DNA from 2 places in the Cellvibrio fontiphilus genome. Region 1 is predicted to be linked to the other one. Evidence: predicted binding sites of a transcription regulator. Region 1 holds the regulator's gene; the other holds the start of a gene.
The links. The regulator PhoB, encoded in region 1, activates phosphate uptake and scavenging genes when phosphate is short. The targets are predictions, from matches to a motif close to TGTCATAAANNTGTAACA.
Positions count from the first base shown of each region.

Region 1 (8,205 bases):
GCCGCCAGTGTGCGCGATAACCTGCGTTATGCCCGGCCTGAGGCGAGTGATGAACAGGTGATTGCCGCCTGCGAAGCAGCCTTTGCGATGGAGTTTATCCAGCAGTTGCCCGAGGGGCTGGATACCGATTTGGGTGAGCGTGGCCTGCGTTTATCCGGCGGTCAGAAGCAGCGTATCGCCATTGCCAGGGCGATATTGGCGGATCGTCCGATTTTATTATTGGATGAGGCGACCAGTGCCTTGGATTCCAACAGTGAACAGATGGTGCAGCAGGCATTGGAGCGACTGATGCAAAATCGCACCACCATTATGATTGCCCATCGCCTCTCCACCGTGGTGAATGCGGATCGCATACTGGTGTTACAAGCGGGGCGTATTGTCGCCACCGGCACCCACAATGAGCTGCTTGCCCACAGCGAACTCTATCAGCAACTGGCGCGTTTGCAGTTCCAGAGCGAATCAAATAGCGAGCAATAGCCGGTTAACCCAAACAAAACGGCCACTGGAGACAGTGGCCGTTTTGCTTTATTTACCGCACCAGCCGGAACAGACTTGCAGGACGTTTCCGGCTGGCGCTAGCTGCTGTTATCGACAGCGGCGACGCTGTTATTGACAGCTGCGAACCAGCGACCAGGCATTTTGCCAGGCCCAGCCAGTGCCCGGTGCGTAAGGCCCGCCGACAGTACACCAGCCAGCCACGGTACAGCTGTATTCACTGCCGCCGTTTTGTACCAAGGCACCGGTGGTGTAGGTGGCGCCATTAACGTAGGCCGGTGAGCTGCAGTTGCCGGTTGCGACTGAAGATGAAGATGCCGCTTGGCTGCTGACGCTGGAAGAGCTGGGTGCAACTGACGCCACTGAAGAGGATGACGAGGTCACACCGCCAACACAGGCGCCCAAATCCAGCCAGAAGTTGTATTGGCCATTGTTGGTTGCGGGGTTATTGCCCTGGGTCCAATAGTTAGCCTGATAGCGTCTGCCGTTGTGTTGGATTTGGGTTGGGTTTTGGTAGGCGATGGTTGGATTCCAAATCCCCAGACCGGCACAGGTGTTGTTTGACACACTGGAGGCGAGCGATGAGCTGGCCACTGACCCAACGGATGAGCTGGGTACAGAACTCGGCGTAGAGGACGCTGCTGAGGAGTTGCTGCTGCCACCATAGTTCACATCGATACATTGGTAGAAACCTTCGGCTGCATCCAATTCCCAGTCGCGCTGCCAAATGCTGTACACAATATGGCGACCGGTGCGCGGTGGCATGGGCACAGTGTGCAGTGAAGTCGCTTCAGCTGGCTCTTTGCCAGAATCGTAAATTAACTCGAGGTCAGACCAGCGCAGCGGTTGGGCGTGGTTGTAACCTTCGCGGGTGATGTAATAGCGGAAGTACATGGTTTTGTGCGCCGCGGTATTGGTCCATACAAATTGCAGCGGGCCGGCAGACACATTGGTGGCTGGCCAGTCAGTGCGGGCCAAATCCATACCAAACAGGTTGGCGCGGTTGGCGCTACAGAGGCGGCCGTCCGGGATAAAAAACTCATGGTTATCGCGCACACCGCCCACGGCCACTTCCTGCGGCGTATACAAACCGCCGTTACCCGCTGCTTTGGCGGCGATACATGCCGGGTGGGTGGGGTTTTCGATACCGTTTTCCTTACATTGGATCACACGGCTTTTGGGCGATGACACAAAACCGTGAGCATTGGCTTGGCTGACGGCAAACAACGAACTGAGGCTGATGATTAGGGCGGATACACCACAACTTTTCAGGTTGAGATGTGAGTGCCACTTATTGATCTTGTTCACTCTAGGTCTCCTGCTGGGATTAAAGGTGATACCGGTGCCACTCGGGTGGCGCGGCAACATCAGTGCATCTGCATGCGCACAGGCAATGCAAAACGATGCAACAGCAGCGAGTCTAAAATGACAACGTTGTATTTGACGAGTCCGACTTTTGGTCAAAACGGTAGGACTTTGGGTAGCAGGTTCGAATTTTGGTTATATGCAGAAGCCAGTCACAAAAAGTGCGCTGCAGGTTTATTGCGGCAGCGCAAAAACACAAATAAACATACTGCCTTTACCCGGTTCACTGGTGATTTTTAATTCGGCGTAGTGGCGCATCAATACGTGTTTAACTATGGCAAGGCCCAAACCAGTGCCGCCAGTGCCGCTATTGCGGCTGGCATCCACGCGATAAAAACGCTCGGTCAGGCGCGGAATATGCTGGGCCTCTATGCCCGGGCCGTTATCGCTGACCGATACATAGACGTGTTTTTGATCCTGCCACAGCAAGATACTGATCCGCCCCTCGGCTTGGGTGTATTTGATGGCGTTAATCACCAGATTGGAAAAGGCGCTGTGCAATTCCTTTTCATTGCCCTGCAGTAGCAGGGGTTTGGTGGTGTTGTTACACACCAGGGTGAGCTGTTGGTTTTTCTCCTTGCCCAGCACATCGGCCTCGCTTTTAACAACGGCCAACAGCTGTTCAATATTAATGGGTTTGTGGTTGTGCCCTGCCTCGGTGGTTTCCAGTTTGGACAGCACCAGTAAATCGTTAATCAGCAGCGACATACGTTTGGCCTGCTGCAGCATTTGTTGCAGGGGTTTATTCCAGCTCGGCGTAGTGTTGTTATCGGCGAGGGTTTCTACATAACCGTTAATCACGGTGAGTGGCGTGCGCAATTCGTGGGAGACGTTGGCGATAAAATCCTGGCGCATTTTTTCCAGATTGTGCAGCTGGGTGACATCGCGCACCACAATCAAACGCTCCATTTTGCCGAAGGGCGTGATTTGGAACTGCAAGTGTTTGGAGGAAAAACGCGGCGATGGAATTTCCAGCGGCTCGCCGTAATTACCCTCTTCAAAGTAGGCGACAAACTTGGGGTGGCGGATAAAGTTGATCACCGATTGGCCCTGGTCTTTGGTATTGAGCGCGAGCATGCGGTGCGCTGCGGGGTTCCAAAAATCCAGGCAACCGCGCGCGTCCAAAATAATCAGGCCGTCTTTGAGTGCGGAGCTGATTTCCTGGATGCGTTTGATAACGGCTTGCAGGTTGTCTTTTTCGATGCGTTGGTCGCGCTGCAGCTGGTAGATATTGTCGAACACCTGCCCCCAAATACCGCTGGCTTCGGGTGGGTGTTCGCTCTCGCGCTTGAGCAGCCATTGGTTAAGGCGACGCATTTGCCAGAGCATCCACAGGATGTAAACGCCGCAGCCCAGCAACATCCACAGGGCGTAATTGTCGCTAAAAAACCCAATCAGGCTGCAGATGGCGAGAATAATCAGAATGCGCTGCAGCTCAGCGCTAAAACCTTTTAACAAGAGTGCCTCTCAGTGTCGATCCGTTTTCGGTAGCGGGCAAGCCTGCGCGACACGCCATAAACCCATCCATGGGGGCTAATCGTCGACATCCTGTCTCCGATTGTCGCTCAGGCTTGCCCGCTCCCGAAAACTTGCAACTTGATACAATCAGGCTTCGATGCGAGTAGAAAAACGATAGCCTGTTCCGCGCACAGTCTGGATCAGGTCTTCGTGACCGTCGATGGTCAGGGCTTTGCGCAGGCGGCGGATATGCACGTCCACCGTGCGCTCCTCCACATAGACATTGCCGCCCCAGACGTGATCCAGCAATTGGCTGCGAGTATAGGCTCTTTCCTGGTGGGTGAGAAAAAACTCCAGCAAGCGGTATTCGGTAGGGCCCATATCCACAGACTGGTCATTGATGGTGACCCGGTGGCTTGCAGGGTCAAGGCACAGGCCCTGCACGGTAATCGGCGCGGCGGTAATCTGCGGGTCGGCGCGGCGCAGTACCGCCTTTAAACGGGCGACCAGCTCACGCGGGGAGAAGGGTTTGGTGATGTAATCGTCGGCGCCTACTTCCAAGCCCTGGATCTTGTTATCTTCCTCGCCTTTGGCGGTGAGCATGATGATGGGGGTATTGGCGGTGACTTCATCGCGCTTGAGGCGGCGCGCCAGTTCGATACCACTGGTGCCGGGCATCATCCAATCCAGCAGAATCAGGTCGGGTTTTTCATCGATAATCAGGCCGTGGGCGTCTTGCGCATTGCTGGCTTCCAGCACCTGGTATTCAGCCATTTCCAGCGCTACACGCAACATATCGCGAATAGCGGATTCATCGTCGACGATAAGGATTTTGCGACCAGTCATAATCTTCTGCCTAATAAAGCTACGGTAGGCTTCACGGTTCATGAAGCTATTGTTGCAGCTTATTTAATAAGCTCAGTGTTACATATTTATGACAAGTCTGAAAATTCCAGCGTCGAGCCCCTGAGCGGTTTATTTCAGCGAATAATCGGCGACCAAACCGGCAAATATTGCAACACCAACCCAGTTGTTATTTAAAAAGGCCTTGAAGCAGGCATCGCGGTTGCGAAAGCGAATCAGCCATTGTTGATAGATAAACAGCGCTGCCGCTACCGCCAAACCCAAATAATAGTAGAGTCCCAGCTCAAAACGATTGCCCACCAGTAGCAGCGCATACAGAGTTAAACCCTGCAGTATGCCGGTCATCAAACGATCCTGTTCTCCAAATAAAATCGCAGTGGATTTAACCCCGATTTTCAGGTCGTCATCCCTGTCCACCATGGCGTAAAAGGTGTCGTAGGCAACCGTCCAGAGCACTACCGCCAAATACACCAGCCAGATATTTTCATGCAGCGCGCCCGCTTCGGCGGCAAACGCCATGGGGATGCCCCAGGCAAATGCAGCCCCTAACACCACCTGTGGCAGGTGGGTGTGACGCTTCATAAAGGGGTAGCAAAAGGCGAGCAGCAGGCCGCCAACCGACAGTTTGATGGTGAGCGGGTCAGTCATTAATACCAGTGCAAATGCGACCAAACACAGGCCGATAAACAAACCAAACGCCTCGCGGCTGGACACTGCGCCCGTTGCCAGCGGACGGTTTTTGGTGCGCTGCACACTGCCGTCAATCTTGCGGTCGGCAAAGTCGTTGATCACACAGCCGGCAGAGCGCATCACAATCACACCCAGGGTAAAAATCACCAGGTTTTCCAAACGCGGCATACCCTTGGCAGCCAGCCACAGGCTCCACAAGGTCGGCCAGAGCAGTAGCAGCGTTCCTATGGGGCGATCCATGCGCATCAGGCGCCAGTAAATTGGTGCCTTTTGCTGGATTTTGGCGACAAGGCCGCCAATTTCGCGACTTTTAACGACTTTAGTGCGGTTCTTTTGGGGCTGCATCGGTTTGGCCGCAAGCGCCGCTTTATCAACTGGCTGGGCTGGGGCGGCTTTGGTGGGCCGGCGGGAAGATTTAGGGCTGTTCATAGGCCGATATCAGTCTGTTGTGATTGGTGATCGGGAATCGTTGGAGCGTAATTGATCGCAAAAAGCGGGCAAAAAAACTTCACTGACCAGCAGCGGTTTGCCATCCAGTGCAAATACCGAACGGCGCCCCCAGAGCGGAGTGGAACAGGCGATCCCGGGTGGTAGGTACGCATCATCAGCATTAAAGCTCGCCACCGCAATGGGGCTGCGCACCAGTTGTGGCTGACTGAACAAAAATGCCCCCAAGGGCCGATTGCGCTGTTTGCGCAAATGGCGCAGCTTGCCGCTGAGGCTGGAGAGCGGCAGTACACTGCGGGCGAACACCCAGGGTTGGTGGTGGCCGCGCAGGATTACCTCGCGAATCAGGGCGCGAGCGGGGCGTTTCATGCCCAAGGCTTGCTGCTCATCGCGGCTGGGTAAGGCGAGTTGCTGGCGCAGCACCTCAACCTGAAACTGGCCCTTGCTGAGCCCGACCAAACGCGCGGTCAATGAGCCTTCATCATCCAGCCAGCTGTGCAGGCAGGGTGAAGGGCGATTCCTGAGTGGCAATTGATGGCGTGGGCGCCAGGGGGAATGCAATCGGGTGGAAGCAGTAACACGGGGCAAAATGATCTCCTCTGCCTGCGGTAAGCCGGCGCAGTTTAGCAGCTCGGTCTATTTGCGGTGCGGAAAAACCCGCGTCAAGCCTGCCGCAACAGGCCGCAAGCAGGTACACTCGCGGCTTAACACATGAAAGGAGAAGCATTATGCACAAGACCGATATAGTTGTTGCCCTGGCAAACAATACTGACCTGGGGGTAAATAAAGCAGATTTGGTGGTTTCGGCTTTTGTTGAGCAAATCACTAACGCCCTGGCGCGCGGTGAATCTGTCGCCCTGTTAGGTTTTGGTACCTTCAATGTCAGTGAGCGCGCTGCCCGCGAAGGCCGCAATCCACAGACCGGCGCGACTATTCAAATCGCCGCCAGTAAAACGGTCACCTTCAAGGCCGGTAAAGCGCTTAAAGACGCCGTTAACGAATAAGCCACTTCCCACCCTGCGGCGCCCGTGCGCCGCAGTGGTTTGTCCTCTTTTAAAAATAATTTCCCCGAGGTTCACCTATGTCCCTGACCAATAAGATCCTGCTTGGCATGCTGTTGGGTATAGCGGTAGGCATAGGTTTCAATCTGTTAATCGTTGTCGATGAAGCGAGTAATTTACCCGCCACGCCCTTGGGTGTCTGGTTGCAAACGGTTGTCATCGACGGTGTTCTTGATGCCGTTGGCCAAATATTTGTTGCCTCGTTAAAACTGTTGGTAGTGCCTCTGGTATTTGTGTCGCTGGTCTGCGGCGCTATGGCATTGGGCGGCCATAGTCGTATGGGCCCCCTGGCGACTAAAACCCTGCTGTTTTACATGTTCACTACCGCATTGGCGATTGGGCTGGCTATGGGGGTGGCAGCTTTAGTGCAGCCGGGTGCGGGAGTTGATATGGCCCCGCTGGCTAATTACACCACGCCCGCATCGCCCTCGGTCAAAGAGACCTTTATCAATATCTTTCCCAGCAATCCGGTGCAGGCTATGGCCGAAGGCAATATGCTGCAGGTGATTGTATTTTCGATTTTGTTTGGCATTGCCATCTCACGCACTGGCGGTGAAGTGGGCAGCAGCATGAAAACCTTTTTTGAGCAGCTGAACGAAGTGGTGCTCAAAATGATGTTATTGCTGATGCAGCTTGCGCCCTATGGCGTGTTTTGTTTGCTGGCCAAACTGTTTGCGAGCATCGGTTTTTCGGCGATTGCCGATCTGGCTAAATATTTCTTCACCGTGCTTTTTGTGCTCCTGCTGCACGGTCTGGTTGTTTATGGCAGCCTGCTAAAACTCTTTACTGGTTTGAGCCCGGTTATATTTTTCAAAAAAATGTGGAAGGTGGCGGTGTTTGCATTTAGTACCGCATCCAGCAACGCCACCTTGCCGGTGACTATGCGCACGGTCGAGCACGACCTGGGTGTAGACAATAAAATCAGCAGCTTTGCTGTGCCATTGGGTGCCACCATTAATATGGACGGCACGGCCATTATGCAGGGTGTAGCTACCATTTTTATCGCCCAGGTCTACGGGATTGAGATTGGTGCGGCCGGTTATTTGACGGTCATACTCACCGCAACACTCGCTTCTGTGGGGACGGCGGGTGTGCCCAGTGTGGGCTTGGTGATGCTGGCGATGGTGCTGCAATCAGTAGGTGTACCGGTTGAAGGCATAGCCCTGATTATCGGGGTTGATCGTTTGTTGGATATGGTGCGCACCGCCGTTAACGTCAATGGCGATGCCGTTGTTTCCGTTATAGTTGCCAAAAGCGAAGGCATGATTGATGAATCGCGCTTTCACAATATGAAGCTCAACGCCGAAGTCGATCCCGTCTAGTGACGGGTCGCACTTTGGTCGTCTTCAGTATCAAACTCCACACTGATTGATAAATCCTCCACCAAACAAGGCCAGCGCTCCAGCTCCTGTTGCCAGCCGTTGGTTTTGTGGGTGAGCACATAATCCTCCAAATGCTGGCTATTAAAGCCCTGCTCATCCAGCAATAGTTCTGCGGAAAACAGCACTGCCTGATCCAGCTCGTTCGCAAACGGCTCGCCAATCAATTCATGGGCGATAACATTGGCCATGGTCATGTCCATCGGCGCGAGAGGAATGCCGCTCTTGGCCATAAAGCGATCATTCACCTCTTCCAGCAACCTGTGCGCAAGGTAGGCTTCATCCAGCAATGCTTGCAGCTGGCTGTGGGGGTCAACAATGGAGGGGGGCGATAAAAAGTAGTCGCTGGCAATTTTCAGCAGCGGTTTCACATCTTCATAAATACCGGCTTCCTGCGCCATGCTGCGGATCGCATCGATAAAATCAGGCACATGTTTAATGTAGCG
Region 1 covers NZ_JBHRTF010000002.1:425,911-434,115, reverse strand. The annotation lists gene ACFODX_RS03720 (ABC transporter transmembrane domain-containing protein) at 1-477, shown strand, start outside; gene ACFODX_RS03715 (lytic polysaccharide monooxygenase) at 607-1,803, opposite strand; gene phoR (phosphate regulon sensor histidine kinase PhoR) at 2,035-3,318, opposite strand; gene phoB (phosphate regulon transcriptional regulator PhoB) at 3,466-4,164, opposite strand; gene ubiA (4-hydroxybenzoate octaprenyltransferase) at 4,294-5,217, opposite strand; gene ACFODX_RS03695 (chorismate--pyruvate lyase family protein) at 5,311-5,907, opposite strand; gene ACFODX_RS03690 (HU family DNA-binding protein) at 6,048-6,323, shown strand; gene ACFODX_RS03685 (dicarboxylate/amino acid:cation symporter) at 6,401-7,702, shown strand; gene ACFODX_RS03680 (hypothetical protein) at 7,699-8,205, opposite strand, start outside.

Region 2 (8,205 bases), on a different contig from region 1:
TAGACGCTGCCAGAGCCTTTGCGCTGATACTAGGCATTGTGTTTCATGCAAGCCTGTCGTTTATGCCGATGTTTATTGGCTGGGCAGTCATGGATGTATCAACCAGTTCTGTTGTTGCGCTGTTTGTCATGATCGCCCATTCATTTCGCATGGAATTATTTTTTCTGATTGCCGGCTTTTTCAGCCATATGAGTTTTCATAACCAAGGCGGGCGCAATTTCATGCGCTCGCGTTTTTTTCGCATTCTTGTACCGTTTGTGGTGGGTTGGTTTTTACTGCGGCCACTGCTTGTTTCCGGTTGGATTATCGGCGGCGAAAGCATGCGCGGCGAGGCTAATATTCTGGCTGGACTCCAGTCGGGTTTTGCCAGCCTCGCAAAATTACCAACTGACTTATTGGTGGGCACGCATCTATGGTTTTTATATTATCTGTTATTAATCAGCGCGCTTGTTCTTGTTTTGCGTTATTTGCTAGCGCTACATAATCCGCTACAACAAAAAGTAGTGCAATTGAGTGATAGTGCGATGAAATGGATGTGCAATTCGCAGCTTGCAATATTTGCGCTCGCCATTCCCTCCGCCATTTGCTTGTGGTTTATGAATTACTGGAGCGTAGATACGCCCGATAAAACACTGGTTCCCAATATTCCGGTATTGCTGGTGTACGGTGCTTTTTTTATTTTCGGGTGGTTGTTGCATCGGCAAACAAAGCTGATCGAACAGTTCTCTCGTTTGACATGGAGTAAGTTTTTACTTTGTGTGAGCGGAATTATTATCACAAGCGTGATTTACGATCTCTCGGTAAAACTCACGCATCCTCACTACTCACTGTTGAAAGCCTGCTTTGTGTTCAGTCATGCCATTATGATGTGGTTGTTGGTTGCACTGACGATTGGCTTATTCAGGCGCTTTTTGGATCGCCCGAGCAAAACAATCCGTTACCTTGCCGATTCATCCTATTGGCTTTATTTAATCCATTTGCCAATTGTTATCTTCCTGCAAATTACTTTTGCTGAATTGCCTTGGCATTGGTCGATAAAACTTGCCAGCATTTCACTATTGACCGTTGTTATATCCCTTGTGATTTACGATTTACTTATTCGCTCGACAATCGTTGGGGCTATTTTGAATGGAACCTCCAAACCGCGATTTTTGTTCTATCGCCGTGAAGCGATATAAAATGAGTTTGAACTATTGGGTTGGATGATAGTCGATAAACCTTGTACTATTTCTATCTGCTCTTATTTCTACCCCCCTCTTTTGGATGGCACCAAAGGATTAACCACATAATAATCAGGATTTTTTATGGATAAGCGTTTTTTGTCGTTGTTCAGTTTGATATTGATTTGTGTTACCTCAATGTCAAATGCCCGTGAGATTGCATTGACCTTTGATGATGCACCCACGCCTGACTCAGTATTAATGACCGGTGCCGAGCGAACCCAAAAAATTATTGATGCATTAAAAAAGGCTGACGTACCCGATGCATTGATCTTTGTAAAAGCAGGCCACATAGATTCCCAAAATACAGAGCGTTTAACACAATATGCGGATGCCGGCTTTCATTTGGCAAACCACAGCTTTTCCCATCAATCTGCAAGTCAAATAGGCGTAAACGCCTACGCTGAAGATGCCTACAAAGCACATTTAGCACTAAAGCCCTTTAAAAATGTACTGAACTTTCACCGTTTTCCTTATCTGCATTATGGAAAAGATCTGGCGGACATTAGCCAGTTGCAAGCTTTGCTGACCGAGCTTGGCTATAAAGATGGTTATGTCACTGTCGATAATTTTGATTGGTATATCAGTTCGCTCATCACCAAAGCTGCTGAAGAAAAGAAAACCATTGATTATGAAAAAGCCCGTGATTTTTATGTGAATAGTTTGTATGACTCTATTGAGTTTTATGATGCTATTGCCAAAAAAACATTAAAACGCTCTCCACGGCATGTGCTTTTATTGCATGAAAATGATGCAGCGGCATTGTTTGTGGGCGATCTGGTAAATCATTTGCGCAGCAAAGGCTGGAAAATTATTTCGCCCCAGCAAGCCTATAAAGACCCTATCGCAAAAAGCTTTCCGCAAGTTGCTTTGCATAAGCAGGGCAGGGTTGCCGCTATTGCCAGTAGCAAAGGCATTCCCGATGCTGAGCTACGTCATCCATCAGAAAATGAACAATATTTGGATCAGGCTTTTGCTAAGGCAGGCGTGATTGTTAGTCAATAATTGATCATAAATAAAGGAATAACATGTTTATCAAAAAAGCTTTTGCGTTGCTGGTGCTAGGTGCTGTTATTTTTATGAATGGCAGTTATGCAAACCAGCTACCCCCATTTGGTTATCCCGCCTATGAAACTATTAACATTCATGCGAATAGCAACAATAAAGATTATGAACTTTATGTACAGCTACCCAAGTCATATCCGGATACAAAAACGGCTTACCCGTTAATCATTGTTAATGATACTAGCTGGGCTTTTCCGATTACCAATGGTGCTATGGCATTAATGGGAGGAGCTGTTGTTAAGGAAGCGATTGTGGTGGGTATTTCCTACTCCAAAGGTGATGATCGTATGCTGAGCCGTACACGCGATTACACACCTACATTTTCACCGACAGATAAAAACGGGAGTTCGAGCCCGGCTCGTAAGGCGTCTGGTCACGCCAAAGAGTATGTTGATTTTATTGAAAGTCAGGTAATCCCTTTATTGCAGAAAAAATATCGCATTGATTCAAACAAAAGGGTTTTTGTTGGGCATTCTTACGGCGGGTTGCTCGGCACTTATATTTTATTTAAAAAGCCACACTTGTTTACTGATTACATTATTGGCAGCCCATCCCTGTGGTATGACAATCGCGTTATGTTTAGCCTTGAACAAGCCTTTGCCAAAAACCATAACCGTCTACCAGTTAACGTCGCTATGTTCGTTGGATCACTTGAAAATGATTACTACCCAATGGTGACTGATTTATTGGCGATGGAAAAACAATTGCGCTCACGCAACTATGAGGGATTTAATTTGCGTGTTGAAGTATTGCAAGGGGAAAGCCATCACAGTGTTTTTCCCGGTTTGCTCTCCAAGGGATTGATGGCAACCTTGCCCTTGGAAAAATAATATTCCTGATTGCGGCTGCTATTGCAGCTGCCGCAATTATCTTTTTAACTCATACACACACATATTCACCGCTGAAGCTAAATTCAGCGATTCAATCGCCCCGCAGCCTGCAATAGTAAACGCTTGTGCATTCATCGCCTGCAGTGCCTCACGCGGTACACCGCGCGCTTCATTGCCAAACAGGTAGCAGTCAAAATTTTTAAAACTCTTATCACTCAATGCTTTTCCGTTCATATCCAGTGTGGCGATAGATGTGAATCGTTCAGCCAGTGATTCGACAGGTACATCCAATTCAATCGGCACATGAAAAATCGCGCCCATACTGGAGCGAACCACTTTGGGGTTGTAAGGATCAACCGAGCCAGGGCTGAGCAGGCAGCGAAAGTTGCCGAACCAGGCGAGGCTGCGCAAAATGGTGCCTAAATTGCCGGGGTCTTGTACTTCATAGAGGTAAATAATTTTTTCGTTGGCTGTTTGAGTGCCTGTGTTATTCAGTAGGGGCGCTACAGCGATAATCCCTTGCGGCGTTTTGGTGTCGGACAACTGCGCCATGTGTTTTTCGCTGACCAGATGTTTTTTAAACTGGCTCGGAAAATCCTTGAACTGTTCGGTCACAAATAATTCGCAGTGGTTCAGCGCCGGATTAATCGCAGCCGCTTTTTCCAATTCCAGAATTAAATGTTCACCCTCCACCAAAAAATAACCGAATTCGGTACGGTATTTTTTGTGGTGGAGTTTTTTGGCTTCATCCAGTTTTAATGACATGGCGATTAACCTTGCAGATCAGCGAGCATGGCTTTTGCGACAGCTTCAGCGACTTTAATACCATCCACTCCCGCCGATAAAATTCCCCCCGCATAACCAGCGCCTTCACCGGCAGGATACAAACCGCGCGTATTTAAACTTTGTAGCGATTCGTGATTGCGCGTAATGCGCACCGGGGATGAGGTGCGGGTTTCAATGCCGGTTAAGACGGCATCATCGCGATCAAAACCGCGAATTTGTTTACCGAATTCTGGCAGCGCTTCGCGAATCGCCTCAATCACATAATCGGGCAGGGACGGTGCTAAATCGCCCAGTTTTACACCGGGTTTGTAAGAGGGTTCTACTTCACCAAATTCGCTTGATGGCTTGCCGCGAATAAAATCGCCCACCAATTGCCCCGGTGCGCAGTAATCATGTCCACCCAATTCAAATGCGCGCGATTCCAATTTTTCCTGCAGTTCGACCCCCGCGAGCGGGCCGCCGGGGAAATCTTTTTCTGGTTCAATTCCCACCACAATGCCCGCGTTAGCATTGCGCTCGTTGCGTGAATACTGGCTCATGCCGTTGGTGACAACGCGGTTAGGTTCGGAGGTGGCGGCGACTACGGTGCCGCCGGGGCACATACAAAAACTGTACACCGCGCGGCCATTGTTTGCGTGGTACACCAATTTATAATCCGCTGCGCCTAATTCGGGGTGACCGGCATACTTACCGAGGCGAGCGTTATCAATTAAAGATTGTGGGTGTTCAATACGGAAGCCCACTGCGAAGGGTTTGGCTTCAATAAATACACCGCGCTCGTGAATTTTGCGGAAGGTATCGCGCGAGCTATGACCAAGTGCAAGCACTACATAACGGCTGCGCAGTGTTTCGCCACTCGCCAATACCACACCTTCAATGCGGCCATTTTCAATAATAAAGTCGGTCACTTTACTTTCAAACCGCACTTCACCACCCAGTGCTTTAATTTCTTCGCGCATGGTGGATACCACGCCGGTCAAGCGAAAGGTACCTATGTGCGGTTTGCTTACATACATAATCTCTTCTGGCGCACCGGCACGCACAAATTCGTGCATGACTTTGCGGCCATAAAATTTCGGGTCTTTAATTTGGCTGTAGAGTTTGCCATCAGAAAATAAACCCGCACCACCTTCACCAAATTGCACGTTGGATTCGGGCGTTAATACTTTATTGCGCCAGAGTGCCCAGGTGTCTTTGGTGCGTTTGCGTACATCCTTACCGCGTTCTAACACAATCGGTTTAAAACCCATTTGCGCAAGAGTCAGTGCGGCAAATAAACCGCAGGGGCCAAAACCTATCACTAGTGGGCGTTCGGTTAAATCCGCGGGCGCTTGTGCAACGGGATAATAGTTGGTGTCTGGTGCGGGGCGAATATTTTTATCATCGGCAAAACGGCTGAGAATTTTTTCCTCATTATTTGCTTGCAGGTCGATGATATAAACAAAGGTGATTTCGCTGTTTTTTTTGCGCGCATCGTAGCTGCGTTTAAATACGGTGAAATCCAGCAAATCGGTATCTTTGATTTTCAGGCGTTTGACGATGGCAGCGCGCAGTGCTTCTGCGGGGTGATCGAGCGGCAGTTGCAGTTCGGTAATACGGATCATGATGGCTCCTGGCCGGTAACTTTCCGGCAAAAGGATGAAAGACTGGGAAATGAGGCATTTTACGCGGCTTGGTGCAGGGCTGCCAGATGAGCACACCGATTGAGCTGCATTTTTTGTCACCAAAGCTTCATGAACTTGCCATTAATTAGTCATAAGCCACAACCATTCTTGCGGGCTGATTGTCTTCTCATTCGACCTTAAAGGATCAGTCCATGCAATTTGCAAAGAAAGTACTCTCGCTGGCAGTTATTGCCAGCTTACCCATGCTAATGGTTGGCTGTGGTGGTGACGATGGTAAAAACGGTACTAATGGCAGCAACGGTAGCAATGGCAGTAATGGTGCAAATGGCGCAGATGGTAAAACCAGCCTGATTGCACAAACCCGGTTAGTTGCTGGTGATAGTCAGTGTTTTGCGGGCGGCATAAAAATTGAAACCGGTATTGATGTCAACAGCGATAACACTTTGCAACCTACAGAAGTGAATCAAACTAGCTATCAGTGTGAAAAAACGCTGGTGAATAGTGCAATGAATTTTAATCGTGTAGCCACCTTTCCCGTGTGTTTACAAATCAGCGCGACTTGCAATACCAGTGATGAAACCGCTGCAGAAATTGTTGCTGCGAGCACTGACGGCATGACCTTGATTTATACCGACGCGCTCAAAGAGCAAATTGGTTTTACTGATATCAGCCAGCTCAGTGCACCTTTGGCAAGAGGTGTGTTGGCTATGGGTGGTGAGCCCACATCGATTGCAGTGAAAGGCGGTTATGCGTTAATTGCGGTAGATACTTCTGCTGATTTTATTAATGCCTCTGGCGATTTTGTTGTTGTCGATATTGCAACTCAAACGATTGTTCATCGCCGCAGTATTGGTGGTCAGCCAGATTCGGTAGCCATCAGCCCGGATGGCAAATATGCCGCCATTGTGATTGAAAACCAACGCGATGAAGACCTGAATAATGGCTTGCCACCACAGTTGCCAGCCGGCAAATTAATTGTGGTTGACCTGAGTGCAGCCAGCCCCGTTGACTGGACTATGCGCGATGTGAATTTAACCGGTATTGCCAGTTTGTACGCCGCTGACCCTGAGCCAGAATTTGTCGATATCAACACCGATAATATTGCTGTAGTAACCTTGCAAGAAAATAACCATATTGCGTTAGTTGATTTGGCGACGGCTAGTGTTACAAATCACTTTACGGCAGGCGCTGTAGATCTGGTAAATGTAGACCTCACTGATAATCGCCCTGCGTTAATTAAACCCGTCGAAGTAAAAACAGCACAGCTGCGTGAACCCGATGGCGTAACCTGGATTAATAAGGATTATTTTGCCACTGCAAACGAAGGTGATTTAAATGGCGGCAGCCGTGGTTTCACCGTGTTTAATAAACAGGGTGAGGTTATTTGGGATTCCGGTTCAGCACTGGATGATATGGCAATTCGCTTTGGTCATTATCAAGATCGTCGCTCAGATGCCAAAGGTAATGAGCCAGAAAATATTGAAATGGGTGTGTTCGGTGGCAACCGTTATTTGTTTGTTAACTCCGAGCGCTCCAGTGTGATTTTTGTTTACGATGTGGCTGACCCCACTAAACCGGTATTCAAACAAGTATTGCCTGCCAGTGCCGCACCTGAAGGTGGTTTGGCAATTCCCGCGCGCAATTTATATGTTGTCGCCTCTGAGAATGACACACGCAGTGCAGCCATTCGCGCGGGTTTGAATATTTACAGTTACAACCAACAACCGGCAGCTTATCCAACCGTGCAATCCGTAAATCGCCCGGACGGCAACCCAATTCCCTGGAGTGCTTTATCGGCGTTGACCAATGACATGAATAACCCCGATATTCTCTATTCCATTGAAGATAGCTTCTTCGGTCAGAATAGAATTTTTGTGGTGGATATCAGTACCAAGCCAGCGCTGATTGTCGATGAAATAAAAATCATGGACACCAATAACGTGTTTGCTAATTCGGGTGTGAATGCACATTTACCGAGTGTGACTAACGCTGAACTAGCCGCGATGATTAACGCTGACAAATCCGTGAATATAGATCCCGAAGGTTTGGCAAAAGCAGCTGACGGTGGTTTCTGGATCGCCTCGGAAGGTTCAGGCGCAGCGGCTAGTGCGGCATCTATGAATTTGATTTTCAAAACCGATGCCCGTGGTGTGATTGAATCGGTCATTCATTTGCCCGCTGCAGTGAATAATTTGCAAATCAACAATGGTTACGAAGGTATTGCTGAGTATAACAATAGCCTCTACGTCGCCTTCCAACGCGCGTGGGCGGGTGAGACTAATCCACGCATTGGTATTTATGATTTGGCTGCACAAAGCTGGAAGTTTGTGTACTACCCCTTGGATGCTTACAGCTCGCAATACGCGGGTGGTTGGGTGGGTTTGTCGGAAATTACGTCCATCGGCAATGGCGAGTTTATGGTGCTGGAGCGCGATAACCGCGGCGGTTTGGATGCGGCCATTAAACGTTTGTACAAAATTAATTTACAAACGGTTAGCGATGGTGATCTGATCACCAAAACCCTGATTAAAGATATCAAACCGGCCCTCGCTTCCACCAAAGGGACTTTAATCGAAAAAGTAGAAGGTGTTGCGGTCACCCTGAACGGTGAGGTTTATATAGTGACCGATAACGACGGCGTGAATGATCACAGCGGCGAAACCCAACTGATGAATCTGG
Region 2 covers NZ_JBHRTF010000004.1:1,062,880-1,071,084, forward strand. The annotation lists gene ACFODX_RS13140 (acyltransferase family protein) at 1-1,178, shown strand, start outside; gene ACFODX_RS13145 (polysaccharide deacetylase family protein) at 1,305-2,225, shown strand; gene ACFODX_RS13150 (alpha/beta hydrolase) at 2,249-3,115, shown strand; gene ACFODX_RS13155 (TrmH family RNA methyltransferase) at 3,152-3,880, opposite strand; gene ACFODX_RS13160 (NAD(P)/FAD-dependent oxidoreductase) at 3,886-5,505, opposite strand; gene ACFODX_RS13165 (esterase-like activity of phytase family protein) at 5,718-8,205, shown strand, end outside.
Region 2: ACFODX_RS13165 (esterase-like activity of phytase family protein) is a predicted target of PhoB. The motif match lies at 5,642-5,659, and genes of this name have one in related genera.